DNA from 3 places in the Kitasatospora sp. NPDC085879 genome. Region 1 is predicted to be linked to each of the others. Evidence: riboswitches for the same ligand, from Rfam matches in the RefSeq annotation. Region 1 holds a riboswitch; each other region holds the start of a gene.

Region 1 (5,361 bases):
CACCCCGTCTGGACCGGGCGCGCCCGGGTGCTGGACCAGGCCGGCCGGATCGAGCAGTACCGGCGCCGGTACGGCCGCGACTGACCGCGACCGGCGGCACCGCACGGCGCCCCCCCTTCCGCACGGAAGGGGGGGCGCCGTCGCGTTCCCGGGCGGGCTCAGCGCGGGGGCGGCGGCACCGAGACGACGAGGGTGAGCCGGACGGGCACCTCGCCGTCGTTGCGGTAGCCGTGCGCGGTGGCGGCCTCGTAGGAGGCGGTGGAGCCGGCCGGCACCAGGTGGTCGCGGCCGTCCAGGGTGAGGGTGAGTTCGCCCTCCTCGACCCGGGCGATCTCCACGGTGCCGACGGGGTGCGGGTCGGAGCCGTGCCCCTCGCCCGGCAGGATCAGCCACTCCCAGAGCTCCAGCGGGCCGGGCGCCTCGATGCCGTTGAGCAGCACCCCGGTGCCGCCCTTGGCGCCGGCCCACAGCTGCACCGCCTCGGCGTCCGACACGATCCGCACGGTGGAGGTCTCGTCGTAGTCGAGCAGCCGGGCGATCGAGACGCCGAGGGCGTCGGCGAGCCGGACGACCGTGCCGACGCTGGGGTTGGTCCGCCCCTGCTCGATCTGCACGATCATGCCGCGGCTCACCCCTGAGCGGGCGGCGAGCGCATCGAGGGTGTGGCCGCGGTCGGCGCGCAGCCGCTTGAGGTTGCGGGCCAGGGCCTGGGTGATCAGGTCGGGGTCGGGCATGTCAGTGTCAGTCCAATGAATTGATTCGTCCGGTTCACTCTGTTGACCTAAGCTGCTGGGGCACGACGAGTCCACTCGACCGTACTCCGGAGTCCATTGTGTTGTCCCAGATCCTCGCTCTCACCGCCAGCCTGCTCTGGGGCATGGCCGACTACGGCGGCGGCGCTCTGACCCGCCGGCTGCCCGCGCTGACCGTCGTGGTGGCCTCGCAGGCCGCCGCGGCGCTGCTGCTCGTCCCGGCCGTGCTCGTGACCGGCGGCCCGGGCGTGTCCGGCGCCGGCCTCTGGTACGCGGTGGCGGCGGGCGTGATCGGGCCGTTCGCGATCCTGGCCTTCTACCGGGCGCTGTCGCTCGGGCCGATGGGCGTGGTCTCGCCGCTCGCGACCGTCGGTGTCGCGGTGCCGGTGGGCGTCGGCCTGCTGCTCGGGGAGCGCCCGGGGCCGGCGCAGGCCGCCGGGATCGCGGTCGCCGTGCTCGGGGTCGCCCTCGCGGGCGGGCCGCGGCGCGGCGGCGGCGCGGTGACGGCTCGGGTCCTGGTGCTCACCCTGGGGGCGGCCGTCGGCATGGGCACCGTGATGGCGCTGATCGCCCAGGCCTCCGCCGGCGGAGGGCTGCTGTCCGTGCTGTGCGTGCAGCGGCTGTGCAACGTGGCGGTGGGCGGCGCCGTCCTGCTGGCCGCGCGGCGCGGTCGCCCGTCGGCCGGGGCCGGCGGGGCGGGCGGCGTGCTGCGCGGCCTGCCCGCACTGACCGCGGTCGGGGTGGCCGACGTCGCCGCCAACGCGGCCTTCGCCGCGGCCTCGCACCGCGGCTCGGTGGCCGTGGCCGCCGTGCTGGCCTCGCTCTACCCGGTGGTCACCGCGGTGATGGCCCGCGGGCTGCTCAAGGAGCGGCTGCGGCGCGTCCAGGTGCTCGGCGCGGGCCTCGCGGTGGCCGGCACGCTGCTGCTGGCGGCGGGCTGACGCCCCGTCCGCCGCCCGGCGCTGCGGGCGGCCCGCCATGTCAGGCCGCCCGCTCGGGCGCCCAGCGCTTCTCCACCCCGGCGATCCGCCAGTAGCCGATCGCCGCCGCCCAGACCACCACGAAGAGACCGACGATGACGAAGCCCACGTTGTCCAGGCTGAGTCCGGCGATCCAGCCGGTCACCGGGTCGGCGAGGCCGAGCTTGTCGTGCAGCACGGCGACCAGCTCGATGGTGCCGATGACGAAGGCCACCGCGATCGACAGGCCGGTGATGGCGAGGTTGTAGAAGACCTTGCGGACGGGGTTGGAGAACGCCCACTGGTAGGCGAAGTTCATGAACGTGCCGTCCAGGGTGTCGAACAGGCTCATGCCGGCGGCGAACAGCAGCGGCAGGCAGACGATCGCGTACCAGGGCAGGCCGGCCGCGGCGCCCGAGCCGGCCATCACCATCAGCGTCACCTCAGTGGCGGTGTCGAAGCCCAGTCCGAGGACCATGCCGACCGGGAACATCTGGCCCGGCCGGGAGATCGAGCGGGTGGCGCGGCGCAGGACGCGGTTCATCAGTCCGCGCGAGTCGAGCTGCCGTTCCAGCTCCGCCTCGTCGTAGGAGCCGGCCCGCATCGCCCGGAAGACCCGCAGGATGCCGAGCAGCGCTGCCAGGTTGAGCGCGGCGATGAGGTAGAGGAAGGCGCCGGAGGCGGTGGTGCCGATGGCGCCCAGCACCTGGTGGGCGGTCGACCCGTCGTCCATCAGCACCCCGGCGAGCTGGGCGCCGCCCGCGACCAGGGCGGCCATCAGCACCACCATCGAGGAGTGCCCGAGGGCGAACCAGAAGCCCACCGAGACCGGGCGCCGGCCGTCCGCCATCAGCTTGCGGGTGGTGTTGTCGATCACCGCGATGTGGTCGGCGTCGAAGGCGTGCCGCATGCCCAGGGTGTAGGCGGTGATGCCGAGTCCGGCGCCGAACACCTGGGTGCCGACCTCGTACCGCTCCGGGACGACCAGCAGGAACAGGGTGCCGAAGGCCGCCACGTGCATCGCCAGGATGACGGCCAGCAGGCCGGCCGTGCGAAGGGTGTCCTCCCGCCGCCAGCGGAAGGCGGGCAGGCCGGGGGCGGTCGGCGGCGCGGCCGTACCGGTGGCGGGCAGGGTCATGCGGTTCACGCTCCAGCACCTCGTGGAATGACGTCGTGAGGTGCCGTGGCCGGTCTCCTGGCTCACGGGGAGGTTCCTGTGGTGCCCGTACCCGGCCTTCCCGGGCGCGCTCCGGCGCCCAGTGACCCGCGAGGGGTACGGATTGACTCCCCGTTCACAGTGGCGAGGGCCGCTCCGGACTCGGACCCGCAGGTCCTGCACCGGTCTTCCCGAGCACCACGGCTGTTCCACCGTAGAGGTGACGGAGCGACAGCTGCAAGCCTGCAGACCTGCGCAGGTGTCGCAGATCACGGCCGGACGGCCTGCGAGAATGCCGCCATGCACCTCGTCCCTGCCGACCGCGTCGGCCAGCGCAGCATCGACGGCCACCGGGTCTGCGAGGCGATCGCCGGGATCGGCGACACCGGGCAGGTCCGGGCCTGGGCCGAGCGGTTCGGCCTGCTCGCCGACCCGGGGCGGCTCTCCCTGCTGCTCGCGCTGCACACCACCGGGCCGCTCGCCGTCACCGATCTGGCGCTGGCGACCGGGATGCGCGATCCGGCGGTCTCCCAGGCGCTGCGGCTGCTGCGCGCGGCGGGTGTGGTCGAGGGCGAGCGGGACGGGCGGGTGGTCCGCTACCGGCTGACCGACCCGGCGGTCGCGGAGGTCCTGGAGCACGGCGTGCTGGGGCGGGCCGAATGAGCCCGCGCACGGAATGAGCTCTTCCTGACGATTTGTCAGCTCGACGGGGGGTCAGCTTCAGCCAAGTTTTCTTGTCATGTCACCTCGAAGCCGTTCCGGTGGCCCATGCTTCCGGAGGCGGTCCGTCCGGCCCGCCGTTCCCAGGCTCCTGACGAGGAGACACCCCTTGAAGCTTCGCCGTACGTTCGCCGTGGGGCTGCTGGCCGCGGCCGCCACCCTGCTCCCCGCGCACCAGTCCGGCGCCGCCACCGGCGGCGGGCTGCCGTTCGGTTCGGCCACCGCCGTCGGGATCCACAACACCTACGACCCGGCCGCCTTCCCCTTCCTCGCGCAGAGCCTGGACACCGGCACCGGCATGATCGAGCTGGACGTCTGGACGGACACCATCACCAAGGAGTGGAAGGTCAGCCACTCCAACCCGCTGGGCAACGCGAACAACTGCACCGCCGCCACCACCCCCGCCCAGCTGTACAGCGGTGGCGCCAACAAGAACCTCGAGTACTGCCTCGACGACCTGCGGATCTGGCTCGCCGCCCACCCGTCGAGCGGCCCGCTGATGGTCAAGCTGGAGCTCAAGGGCGGCTTCGCCGCCAACCGCGGCATGGGCCCGGCCCAGCTCGACAGCCTGATAGCCGCCCACCTCGGCAGCGCCGTCTTCCGCCCCGCCGACCTGCTCGCCAAGCCCGGCGGCGGCAGCTACCCGAACCTCGACGAGGCCGCGAAGGCCGGCAACTGGCCGAGCCGCGACGCGCTCGCCGGCCGCGTGCTGGTGGACGTCATCCCCGGCACCGTGGAGGAGGGCAACCCCTTCGACACCCTGCACACCGACGTCGAGTACAGCCGCTACCTGCGCGACCTCGCCGCCGCCGGCAAGGCCGGCCAGGCACAGGTCTTCCCGGTGGTGCACGGCGCCGTCTCCGGCGACCCGCGCAACGCCTACGGCGAGACGAGCATCCGGCCCTGGTTCGTGGTGTTCGACGGTGACGCCGCGGCCTACGTCGGCGGCATCGACACCGCCTGGTACGACGCCCGCCACTACCTGCTGGTGATGACGGACGCCCACAACGTGGCACCCGCCATCAGCTCCACCGACCCGACCGCCGAGCAGGCCCGCGCCCGGGTCGTCCAGCTCGCGGCCGCGCACGCCAGCATCGTCTCCAGCGACTGGCGCAAGCTGTCCCAGGTGCAGTCCCTGGTGCTGCCGCGCGGCTGACGCACCGTCCGCCCTGCCCGGCCGGCGCCCCGGCCGGGCAGGGCACCGCACTCAGCGCTGCTGGCAGCCGGGGCACCAGAACAGGTTGCGGGCGGCCAGCGACTCGGTGCGCACCGGCGTCTCGCAGACCAGGCAGGGCATGTCGGTGCGGCGGTAGACGTACACCTCGCCGCCGTGGTCGTCGACCCGCGGCGGGCGGCCCATCGCCTCCGGGGTGTGCTCCGGGCGGACGGTGTCGATCCGGCCGGCACCGGCCCCCTCGTGCATCAGCGCGACCAGGTCGGCCCAGATCGCGTCCCACTCGGCCCGGGTGACGTCCTTGCCGGCCCGGTGCGGGCTGATGCCCAGCCGGAACAGCACCTCGGCGCGGTAGACGTTGCCCACGCCGGCCAGCACCTTCTGGTCCATCAGCAGCGCGGCGACGGTGGTGGAGCTGCGGGACATCCGGCGCCAGGCGGCGCCCGGGTCCGCGTCGGGGCGCAGCGGGTCGGGGCCGAGCCGGGCGTGCACCGCCTGCTTCTCCCCCGGGCCGAGCAGCTCGCAGGTGTTGGGGCCGCGCAGGTCGGCCCAGCCGTCCTCGCCGGCCATCCGCAGCCGGACCTCGCCGACCGGCGGCGG
Region 2 (5,361 bases), on a different contig from region 1:
CTCGTCGGTGGTCGCGGTGAGCCGCGGCACCACCTGGGTCGCCGCGAACGACAGCACCTCGCGGACCGCGTCCGGGTGGCCGGCGGCGACCTTCTCCACCGCCTCGGGCGCCCAGTCCTCGGCCTCCATCGCCTCGACCAGGGCGCGGGCCTGCGCCTCGGCCGCGTCGGTGGCGCCGAGGGTGAGCGCGGCCTCGTCCAGGCCGAGCGCCTCGCGCAGGCCCGGCAGCGCGCTGACGCCGCCCCAGATCTGCCGGGCGCGCAGGATGGCGAGCACGATGTTGACCCGGTCGGTGCCGGCCGGCGCCTGGCCGAGGACGTGCAGGCCGTCCCGGATCTGGGCGTCCTTCACCTCGCACAGCCAGCCGTCGACGTGCAGCAGGAAGTCGTCGAAGCCGTCGTCCTCGGGCCGCTCGTCGAGGCCGAGGTCGTGGTCGAGCCGGGCGGCCTGGATGAGCGTCCAGATCTGGGCGCGGATCGCGGGCAGCTTGGCCGGGTCCATCGCGGCGATCGTCGAGTACTCGTCGAGCAGCTGCTCCAGGCGCGCGATGTCGCCGTAGCTGTCGGCGCGGGCCATCGGCGGGACGAGGTGGTCGACCAGGGTGGCGTGGGCGCGGCGCTTGGCCTGGGTGCCCTCGCCCGGGTCGTTGACCAGGAAGGGGTAGATCAGCGGCAGGTCGCCCAGGACGGCGTCCGGGCCGCACTCGGCGGAGAGCGCGGCGGTCTTGCCGGGCAGCCACTCCAGGTTGCCGTGCTTGCCGAGGTGGATCACGGCGTGGGCGCCGAAGCCGCCGTCCTCCTGCGCGGCCTGGATCCAGCGGTAGGCGGCCAGGTAGTGGTGGCTCGGCGGCAGGTCCGGGTCGTGGTAGATCGCGACCGGGTTCTCGCCGAAGCCGCGCGGCGGCTGGATGAGGACGAGCAGGTTCCCGGAGCGGATCGCGGCGAGCACGATGTCGCCGTCCGGGTTCTGCGAGCGGTCGACGTAGAGCTCGCCGGGGGCCGGGCCCCAGTGCTCCTCGACCTGCTCGCGCAGCCCCTGCGGCAGCGTCGCGTACCAGCGCCGGTAGTCGGCGGCCGGGATACGGACCGGGTTGCGGGCGAGCTGGTCCTCCGTCAGCCAGTCCTGGTCGTAGCCGCCGGCCGCGATCAGAGCATGAATGAGTTCGTCACCCTCGTGCTTCATTGCTCGCCCGCTCGCCTCCGGGCCCTCCTGACCCGGCACCGACGGTCGTTGCTCCCTCGCTCCTTCGTCGCTCCCTCCCGCCTCCCTTTCGGCACCGGCGGGCCCTTCGGCTCGGGGTGACTCGTGGGAGGTGGAGGCCGTGTCCAGGCCGGGCAGATCGGTGCCCAGGTCCATGCCCTCCGCGCGGAGGCGGTGCAGCAGGCGCATCGCGCTGGCCGGGGTGTCCAGGCCGACCGCGTTGCCGACCCGGGCGTGCTTCGTCGGGTAGGCGGAGAGGACGAGGGCGAGACGGCGCTCCGCGGCCGGGGTGTGGCGCAGCCGGGCGTGCCGGACGGCGATGCCGGCGACCCGGGCCGCGCGCTCGGCGTCGGCGCGGTAGACGGTGAGGCCGTCCTCGTCGAGCTCCTTGAAGGAGAACGGCACGGTGATCAGCCGGCCGTCGAACTCGGGGACGGCGACCTGGGTGGCGGTGTCCAGCGGGGAGAGGCCGTCGTCGCTCGCCTCCCACTGGGCGCGCGACCAGGTCAGGCAGAGCGCCTGCAGGATCGGCCGGTCGAGGGCGGCGAGGGCGCCCGCGTCCCAGGCCTCCTCGTCGCCGCCGGCCTGGGCGTCGGCCGGGCGGGTGCCGCCCGCGGCGAGCACGGTGGTGACGATCGCGTCCGCCGTGCCCAGTTCGGCGAGCAGCTCGGGCTCGGCGCCGCGCAGTGAGGAGCAGTACAGCGGCAGGGCGCGGCCGCCCTGGTCCTCGATCGCGCCGCACAGCGCCTCGACGAAGGCGGTGTTCCCGCTCATGTGGTGGGCCCGGTAGTACAGCACGGCGACCAGCGGGCCGTCCGAGGTGCGGGCCTGACGCTCCAGCGGGCCCCAGGCGGGGGCCGAGGCGGGCGGCGCGAAGCCGTGGCCGGTGAGCAGCACGGTGTCGGAGAGGAACGCGCCGAGCTCGGCGAGGTTGGCCGGGCCGCCGTGCGCCAGGTAGGCGTGGGCCTCGGCGGCGATGCCGGCCGGGACGGTGGAGAGCTCCATCAGCTGGGCGTCCGGGGCCTGCTCGCCCGTCAGCACGACGACCGGGCGGGGGCCGGCGAGCAGCGCGTCCAGGCCGTCCTCCCAGGCGCGGCGGCCGCCCAGCAGGCGGACGACGACCAGGTCGGTGCCCTCGACGAGGGCGGGCAGGTCCTCGGCGGTGAGCCGGGCCGGGTTGCCGAGGCGGTAGCGGACGGGGCCCTGCGAGGCGCGGGCGCTCAGCAGGTCGGTGTCGGAGGTCGACAGCAGCAGGATCATGCGGAGGGCCTCCCGGCCTGGTCGGTGTTCCGGGGCGTGCGGCGGCGCACCGGGGCGCCGGACGGCAGCCCGGTGGGCGGGGCGGAGCGGGGTGCGGGGCACGAGGTGCGGCCGGCCGCCGGGTTCGCCGGAGTCACGGCGACGGCGGGCGGCGGCTCGGCGCGTCCGGGCGGGACGGCGGAGCCGGGCATGCGGCAGCGCACAGGTCGGGCCTTCCTCGGGGTCCGCGCCCCGGGCTGGTGGAGGACGGCGGGAGTTCCTGGCTCCACGGCTGAGCCGTGGTTACAGTGGCGGGACCGCACCGGATTTGCACCGGTTTCCTCCGCTTGCCGTCGCTGGCGTCGGACGATCCGCGCGGACCGTCCGGCAGCATCGTACGGGGTGCCGCCCTGCCGCGGGACAGCATGCGGACTGTGATCCAGGCGACGGGGCGGTCGGTCGGACAATCTGTATGCTCGCCGCCATGCCACCCACACCCGACCCCACCGGGGCGGGCTCCGCCGTGCCCGACCGGGACCGGTCGGACGCCTGCCCGGGGGCCCTTCGCCTGCACACCGCCGCCGACGGCGCGCTGGCCCGGGTCCGCCTGCCCGGCGGGATGCTGACCGGGCGTCAGGCACTGGCGCTGGCCGAGGCCGCGGAGGCGCTGGGTGACGGCGACCTGGAGATCACCTCGCGCGGCAACGTCCAACTGCGGGGCCTCGCTTCGGACTGCGGCGCCGAGCTCGCCGGGCGGCTGCGGGCCTCCGGCCTGCTGCCCTCCGACACCCACGAGCGGGTCCGCAACATCGTCGCCTCGCCCGGCCCCGGCGCGGGCCACGCCGATGTGCAGGCCTGGGCACGGGAGCTGGACGCGAGGCTCTGCGCGAGCCCGTGGGCGGTCGGCCTCTCCGGCAAGTTCCTCTTCGCCCTCGATGACGGCCGCGGCGACGTGGCCGCGCTGAACGCCGATGTGACATTGATCGCAGCGCCGGACGGCACCGCCCTGCTGCGCCTCGGCCGGGCGGCCACCGCGCGGCCCGTCCCGGCCGCGGAGGCCGTGACCGCCGCGCTCGCCGCCGCCCGGGACTTCCTGGACGCGGTGCGCGCCGCCGGCCGCAGCGCCTGGCACCTGCGGGAGGTGTCCGACCTGCTGCCGCCCGGCCCGGTCGGGCTCCCGGAGTTCGCCGGTGCGCCGCCCGCGCTCGGCGCGCTGCCCGGCGGCCTGTCGGTCGGGCTGCGCTTCGGCACGGCCGGTTCCGCCCGGTGGCGGGTGCTGGTCGATGCGGCCGCGGGGGAGCTGCGGCTCACCCCCTGGCGCGGGGTCGTGCTGCCCGGGGCGCCCGCCGACCGGCTCGCCGACCTGGCGGCGGCGGGATTCCGGACCGCGCCGGGTGCCGCCTGGGAACGTGCCACCGCCTGCACCGGCCTGCCCGGCTGCGGATCCTCCCGGGCCGACGTCCGGGCGGACGCCACCCGGGCACTGGAGGCGGCCCCGGCCGCGGGCCTGCCGGTGCACTGGTCGGGCTGCGAACGGCGCTGCGGCCACCCCGCCGGGCGATGGGTGGACGTGCTCGCCACCGGGCAGGGCTACCGGGTGACGCCGGTCGGGACACCGGCACCGTCGGCGGATGTGACGCCGGTGGAAGTGACGACGGAAGAGATGGCCGAGGCGGTCGCCGAGGCCCGGAGGATCACGTGATCGAGTACGAGAAGGACGGCGCCGCCATCTACCGGCAGTCCTTTGCCACCATCCGGGCCGAGGCCGACCTGGCCGCCCTGCCCGCCGACGTCGCCCAGGTCACGGTGCGGATGATCCACGCCTGCGGCATGACCGACCTGGTCGAGGACCTGGTGTACTCGCCCGGCGTGGTCGCCTCGGCCCGCAAGGCGCTGCACGCCGGCGCGCCGATCCTCTGCGACGTCAACATGGTCGCCAGCGGCGTCACCCGAAAGCGGCTGCCCGCCGACAACGAGGTGGTCTGCACCCTCACCGACCCCTCGGTGCCCGACCTCGCCAAGAAGATGGGCAACACCCGCAGCGCCGCCGCCATGGAGCTGTGGCTGCCCCGGCTGGAGGGCGCCGTGGTCGCCGTCGGCAACGCGCCGACCTCGCTGTTCCGGCTGCTGGAGATGATCGAGGCGGGCGCGCCCCGCCCGGCCGCGGTGATCGGCGTGCCGGTCGGCTTCATCGGCGCCGCCGAGTCCAAGCAGGCCCTGGCCGAGCACCCGTCCGGCCTGGAGCACCTGGTGGTGCGCGGCCGGCGCGGCGGCAGCGCGATCGCCGCCGCCGCCATCAACGCGATTGCGAGTGAAGAAGAGTGACCGAGCAGCAGACCGGCCGGCTGTACGGCGTCGGCCTCGGCCCCGGCGACCCCTCGCTGATCACCGTCCGTGCCGCCGAACTCATCGGCAAGGCCGACGTGGTGGCCTACCACAGCGCCCGGCACGGCCGCTCCATCGCCCGCTCGATCGCCGACCGGTACCTGACCGGCGGCCAGATCGAGGAGAAGCTGGTCTACCCGATCACCGTGGAGACCACCGACCACCCGGGCGGCTACCGCGGCGCACTGGACGACTTCTACGAGGAGGCCTCCGCCCGGCTCGCCGCCCACCTGGACGCGGGCCGCGACGTCGTCGTCCTCGCCGAGGGCGACCCGCTGTTCTACGGCTCGTACCAGCACATGCACAAGCGTCTCGCGCACCGCTACCCGACCGAGGTGGTGCCCGGCGTGACCTCCGTCAGCGCCGCCGCGGCCCGGCTCGGCACCGCCCTGGTGGAGGCGGAGGAGACCCTGACGATCATCCCCGGCACCCTGCCGGAGGAGGAACTCACCGCCCGGATCGCCGCCGCCGACTCGGCCGTGATCATGAAGCTCGGCCGGACCTTCCCGGCCGTCCGCCGCGCCCTGGAACGGGCCG
Region 3 (5,361 bases), on a different contig from region 1:
GTAGGTCCGGTCCGTGGACAGGGGATGAGATCGGGCAACAGGCACCAAACCGGGTCGCCCGGAGCCGAAACATGGCATGAGCACGACGTTCGTCTCCGGTCGGTGCGGCCGCCCGCGGGGCTCACAGCAGCGGGGTGAGCCAGCGGCGCAGCGCCTCGCCGTAGCGGTCGGGATCGGCGTTCCACAGGGCCGCGTGCGCCCCGTCCGGGACGGGCTGCAGGCTCACCAGGTCCTCGCGCCGCGCGGCGAGGCGCTCGGCGGCCTCGAAGGGGGCCACCGCGTCCACGGGGCTGTGCAGCAGCAGCGCGGGCACCTGCAGGTCGGTGCCGGCGGCCAGCCGGGCGAAGCCGGCCAGGTCGACCTTGGTGCGGCCCTCGGCGGCCAGCGCGCCGAGCTCGGCGAGCGGGCCGGGCACCCCGGCCCGGGCCGCCTCCCGGCGGACCGTCGCGGGCCAGTCCAGCACCGGCGAGTCCAGCACCAGGCCGGCCACCGAGTCCCGCCAGGCCGAGCGGGTCGCGGTGTGCAGCGCCATCGTGGCGCCGAGCGACCAGCCGAAGAGCACGATCTTGCCGGCGCCGTTCGTCTGGGCCAGCCGGACGGCGGCGTCGACGTCCCGCCACTCCGTCTCGCCGAAGTGGCCCAGGCCGTCCGGGGACGGCGGGGCGCCCTCGTCGCCGCGGTACGTGACCACCAGGACGGGCATCCGCAGCGCGTGCAGCAGCGGCAGCACCGGCAGGGCCTGCTGCCGGTCGGCGCCGGGGCCGTGCACCACGATCGCCCAGAGCCCGCGGATGCCCGGCACGTACCAGGCCGGCATCGGCCCGAGTTCGCCCTCGACCTCGGCCGCGGTGAAGTCCAGGCCGAGTGCGGAGGCCGGGTCGCCGAGGTACACCCGGGCGGTCACCCGGACCTCCGTCCCGGTGCGCAGCGAGCCCGCGCCCGTGGCGAGCAGCCGGCGGGTGACGCTCTGCGGACCGGTGTCCAGCACGTCGCCCACCACGGCGTGGCCGCCGTCCGCCCACTCCAGGGCGTAGCGGCCGGGACGCTCGGTCTCCACGCTGCGGGTGAGGGTGACGCGGTCCGCGCCGAGCTCCTGCACCCGGATGCCGGGGCCGCCCGTGGTGCCGGCCCCGGCGAAGCCGGGGCGGACGGCCCGTTCGGACACCCGGCGGCCGATCAGCAGCGCCGCGGCGCCCGTCCCGACAACGGCGGCCCCGACGATCGCGGCGGTTCCCCAACGCATGGCGCTCCCGGTGTGGCGGCACGGACACGGCGATCCCAGTCCACGCCCCCGCCGGGGGACGGGCCACCCGAACGGGTCCGTCCGGGCGGCGGCTCAGACCGGGACGTCGGTGGCCCGGCGGGCCAGCAGCTCCCAGAACCGCTCCGCGAGCGGCCGGGCCGGCGGCCGCGCGGTGTCCGGCACCGTCGAACCCCAGTGCCCCGGCACCAGGTACTCGTCCTGCAGCTCGGCCAGCACCTCGCCCAGTACGGCGTGCGGGACCGGCACCACCCGGGCGACCGCCCGCAGCTGCGCCTGCCAGCGGCCGTCCACCACCTGGCGCAGCAGCCGGTCGAGCGCGTCCTGGCGTCCGGTCACCCGCACCATCACCCGCAGCGGCAGCCCGAGCACGTGGGCCAGCGCCAGGCCCTGCTCGCCGTCCGCGTCCCAGCGGCCGGTCTCCTCGGCCCGCGCGTACGTCGCCGCGCCCACCCCGATCCGGTGGGCGGCCTGCTCCCGGTTGAGCTCCCGGGCGAGCCGGAAGTCCCGCAGGGTGGCCGGCGCGATCCCCATCAGCTGTGCGGGCGGACACCACAGCGCGCGGGACAGGGCGATGAACTCCTCCTCCGAGGGCAGCATCTCGCCGGCCTCCCAGGCCACCACGTGGGAGGGCAGCAGCCGGACGCCGTGCGCGGCCATGCCCTCGGCGACCTGGTCCGGGGTCAGGCCGAGCCCGGCGCGGTGCGCCCGGGCGGCCCGCGGGGAGAACGGCACCGGCAGCGGGGTGGACGGTCTTCGTCGCATGCCACAAGAACGTACGGGCGGCCCGGTGCGCCGCCCCACACGCCGAACGCACGAAGCGGACCCCACCGGCCGCCGCGGGCGCTGGAGGATCGTACGGGGCGCGGACGGCCGGGCCGCGACGGTGTGTGACCAACCACTCCACACGCTTTGTTGACTGGCGGTCGGAGGGCGTGATGGGATCTCCGGGCCATACGGAGGCATGCAGAGGAAGCCGGTGCGAGTCCGGCGCGGTCCCGCCACTGTCACCGGGGAGCACGCTCGACCTGCATGGTCACGGCGGTCCGCCACAGGGCCGTTGGAAGGCCCGAGCGAGCGCCGGACCCGGAAGCCAGGAGACTCTCGCCGCCGGTTCGTCGATCCAGGGCGCGGACCCTGAGTGAGGACACGCACGCCATGCAGGCTGCCCAGCGGTCACCGCTGCGCCCCACCCAGGGAGCCGGGCCGTGGGCCGCCTGACCCCCGCCCCCTACCTGTTGGGCGCCGTGGCCGGCTACCTCGCCGACACCGCCCTCGCCGACCCCCGCCGCGGCCACCCGGTGGCCCTGTTCGGCAGCGCGGCCGGACGCCTGGAACGCCGCCTCTGGAGCGACCACCGGGGCGCCGGCACCGCCTTCACCGCGCTGAGCGTCGGCGCGGTCGCGGCCGGCGCGGCACTCGCCGACCACGCGCTGCGCCGCCGGCCCGCCGCGCGGGCCGCCCTCGCGGCGGCCGCCGCCTGGACGGTGCTCGGCGGCACCTCGCTGACCCGCGAGGCCCGGACGATCGGGCGCTCCCTGGAGGCCGGCGACCTGACCGCCGCCCGCGAGCGGCTCCCCCACCTGTGCGGGCGCGATCCCAGCACCCTGGACGAGCAGCAGATCGCCCGCGCGGTGGTCGAGTCCGTCGCCGAGAACACCGCCGACGCGGTGGTCAACGCGCTGACCTGGGGCGCGCTCGCCGGCACGCCCGGGCTGCTGGCCTTCCGGGCCGTCAACACCCTGGACGCGATGGTCGGCCACCGCTCGCCCCGGCACCTGCGCTTCGGCTGGGCCTCCGCCCGCCTCGACGACGTGGCCGGCTGGCCGGGCGCCCGGCTCACCGCACTGCTGACCGTCGCCGCGGCGGAGCACCCGCGGGCCGCCTGGAAGGTGTGGCGGCGCGACGGGTCGTCACACCCCAGCCCCAACGCCGGACAGGCCGAGTCCGCCTTCGCCGGCGGGCTCGGCGTACGCCTCGGCGGCACCCTGCAGTACGGCGAGAGGGTGGAGCACCGGCCCGTCCTCGGCGCCGAACTCCGGCCGGTGGCCGTCCCGGACATCGAACGCGCCTGCCGCCTCTCCCGCCGCGTGGGGGTGCTGGCGCTGGCGGTGACGACGGCCGCCCATGCCCTCGGACGCACCGCACTCGGCCGCGCCACCTCCATCACCCGTTCGCAAGGGAGTGTCACGTGACGAAGGCTCTGCTGGTGGCAGGGACGACCTCAGATGCGGGGAAGAGCGTGGTCACGGCGGGGATCTGCCGGTGGCTGGCGCGGCAGGGGGTCCGGGTGGCGCCGTTCAAGGCGCAGAACATGTCGCTGAACTCCTTCGTGACCGCGGACGGCGCCGAGATCGGCCGGGCCCAGGCGATGCAGGCGCAGGCCGCCCGGGTCGAGCCGGAGGCGGCGATGAACCCGGTGCTCCTGAAGCCGGGCGCGGACGGCCGCAGCCAGGTGGTGCTGCTCGGGAAGCCGGTCGCCGAGGTCGGGGCGCTGGACTACCGCGAGCGCAAGCCCGTCCTGCTGGAGCGGGCGCTGGAGTGCCTGGCGGACCTGCGCAGCCGTTACGAGGTGGTGGTCTGCGAGGGCGCCGGCTCCCCCGCCGAGATCAATCTGCGGGACCGGGACATCGCCAACATGGGTCTGGCCACGGCGGCGAACCTGCCGGTGGTGGTGGTCGGCGACATCGACCGCGGCGGGGTGTTCGCGGCGATGTACGGCACGCTGGCGCTGCTGTCCGCGCAGGACCAGGCGCTGGTGGCGGGCTGGTTCGTCAACAAGTTCCGTGGGGACGCCCGGCTGCTGGCGCCCGGGCTGGAGATGCTGCGGGAGCTGACGGGCCGTCCGGTGCTGGGGACGCTGCCGATGCTGTCCGGCCTGTGGCTGGACGCCGAGGACTCGCTGGACCTGTCCACGGCCGTGGAGAACCGCCCGACCGCCGCGCCGCACGGCTCCGAGGTGCTGCGGGTGGCGGTGGTGCGGCTGCCTCGGCTGTCGAACTTCACCGATGTGGACGCGCTGGCCCAGGAACCGGGCGTGCTGGTGCGCTGGGCGACCCGGCCGGAGGAGCTGGCCGACGCCGACCTGGTGGTGCTGCCCGGCACCCGGGCGACCGTCGCCGACCTGGCCTGGCTGCGCGAGCGGGGACTGGACGGCGCGCTGCGGGCCCGCGCCGCGGCCGGGCTGCCCGTCCTCGGCGTGTGCGGCGGCTACCAGATGCTGTCGCGGGAGATCGTCGACGCGGTGGAGTCGAAGGCCGGCGCCGTCGAGGGCCTCGGGCTGCTGCCGACCCGGGTGGAGTTCGGGGTGGCGAAGGTGCTGGGCCGGCCGGTCGGCGAGGCGTACGGGGAGTGGGTCGAGGGGTACGAGATCCACCACGGCGTGGTGGCCGTCGAGGGCGGGACGCCCTTCCTCGACGGCTGCCGGGTCGGCGCGGTGTGGGGGACGACCTGGCACGGCGCGCTGGAGAACGACGGTTTCCGGCGGGCGCTGCTGCGCGAGGTGGCGGCGGCGGCCGGGCGGGCGTTCGTGCCGGCGCCGGACACCTCGTTCGCCGCGGCCCGCGAGGAGCGGCTGGACCGGCTGGGCGACCTGATCGAGGAACATGCGGACACCGACGCACTGTGGAAGCTGATCGACGGCGGGGCACCGCAGGGGCTGCCGTTCGTGCCGCCGGGTGCACCGTGAGCAAGGGAGAGCAGATGAGTGACGCCCGTTATCCGTTCACCGCGATCGTCGGCATGGCCGACCTGCGGCTCGGACTGCTGTTGAACGCGGTCTCGCCGGCCGTCGGCGGTGTGCTGGTGCGCGGCGAGAAGGGCACCGCCAAGTCGACCATGGTGCGCGCGCTGGCGGGGCTGCTGCCGTCGATCGGCACGGTCGCCGACTGCCGGTTCGCCTGCGACCCGGCGGGGCCGGACCCGCAGTGCCCGGACGGCGCCCACGCCGGCGCCGCGGCGCTGGAGCGGCCCGCGCACCTGGTGGAGCTGCCGGTCGGTGTCTCCGAGGACCGGATCGTCGGCTCGCTGGACCTGGAGCGGGCCCTCGCCGAGGGCGTCAAGGCGTACGAGCCGGGTCTGCTGGCGAAGGCGCACCGCGG

What was found. Region 1 has a riboswitch for cobalamin ahead of AB0P35_RS10885 (HoxN/HupN/NixA family nickel/cobalt transporter). Riboswitches for the same ligand answer to the same signal wherever they lie in the genome.
Region 2: it holds a riboswitch for cobalamin, as region 1 does, so the genes downstream of both, cobN (cobaltochelatase subunit CobN) here and AB0P35_RS10885 (HoxN/HupN/NixA family nickel/cobalt transporter) in region 1, are expected to answer to the same signal.
Region 3: it holds a riboswitch for cobalamin, as region 1 does, so the genes downstream of both, AB0P35_RS24170 (cobalamin biosynthesis protein) here and AB0P35_RS10885 (HoxN/HupN/NixA family nickel/cobalt transporter) in region 1, are expected to answer to the same signal.

The regions. Positions count from the first base shown of each region.
Region 1 is NZ_JBFBJZ010000010.1:139,473-144,833, forward strand. It holds gene AB0P35_RS10870 (type B 50S ribosomal protein L31) at 1-84, shown strand, start outside; gene AB0P35_RS10875 (helix-turn-helix domain-containing protein) at 159-734, opposite strand; gene AB0P35_RS10880 (DMT family transporter) at 836-1,693, shown strand; gene AB0P35_RS10885 (HoxN/HupN/NixA family nickel/cobalt transporter) at 1,734-2,849, opposite strand; cobalamin riboswitch at 2,879-3,085, opposite strand; gene AB0P35_RS10890 (metalloregulator ArsR/SmtB family transcription factor) at 3,168-3,530, shown strand; gene AB0P35_RS10895 (phosphatidylinositol-specific phospholipase C domain-containing protein) at 3,697-4,743, shown strand; gene AB0P35_RS10900 (DNA-formamidopyrimidine glycosylase family protein) at 4,795-5,361, opposite strand, start outside.
Region 2 is NZ_JBFBJZ010000009.1:47,215-52,575, reverse strand. It holds gene cobN (cobaltochelatase subunit CobN) at 1-2,460, opposite strand, end outside; cobalamin riboswitch at 2,691-2,839, opposite strand; gene AB0P35_RS09550 (cobalamin biosynthesis protein CobG) at 2,924-4,141, shown strand; gene AB0P35_RS09545 (precorrin-8X methylmutase) at 4,138-4,764, shown strand; gene AB0P35_RS09540 (precorrin-2 C(20)-methyltransferase) at 4,761-5,361, shown strand, end outside.
Region 3 is NZ_JBFBJZ010000033.1:16,469-21,829, reverse strand. It holds gene AB0P35_RS24180 (alpha/beta fold hydrolase) at 122-1,243, opposite strand; gene AB0P35_RS24175 (XRE family transcriptional regulator) at 1,337-2,026, opposite strand; cobalamin riboswitch at 2,192-2,386, shown strand; gene AB0P35_RS24170 (cobalamin biosynthesis protein) at 2,479-3,456, shown strand; gene AB0P35_RS24165 (cobyric acid synthase) at 3,453-4,949, shown strand; gene AB0P35_RS24160 (putative cobaltochelatase) at 4,964-5,361, shown strand, end outside.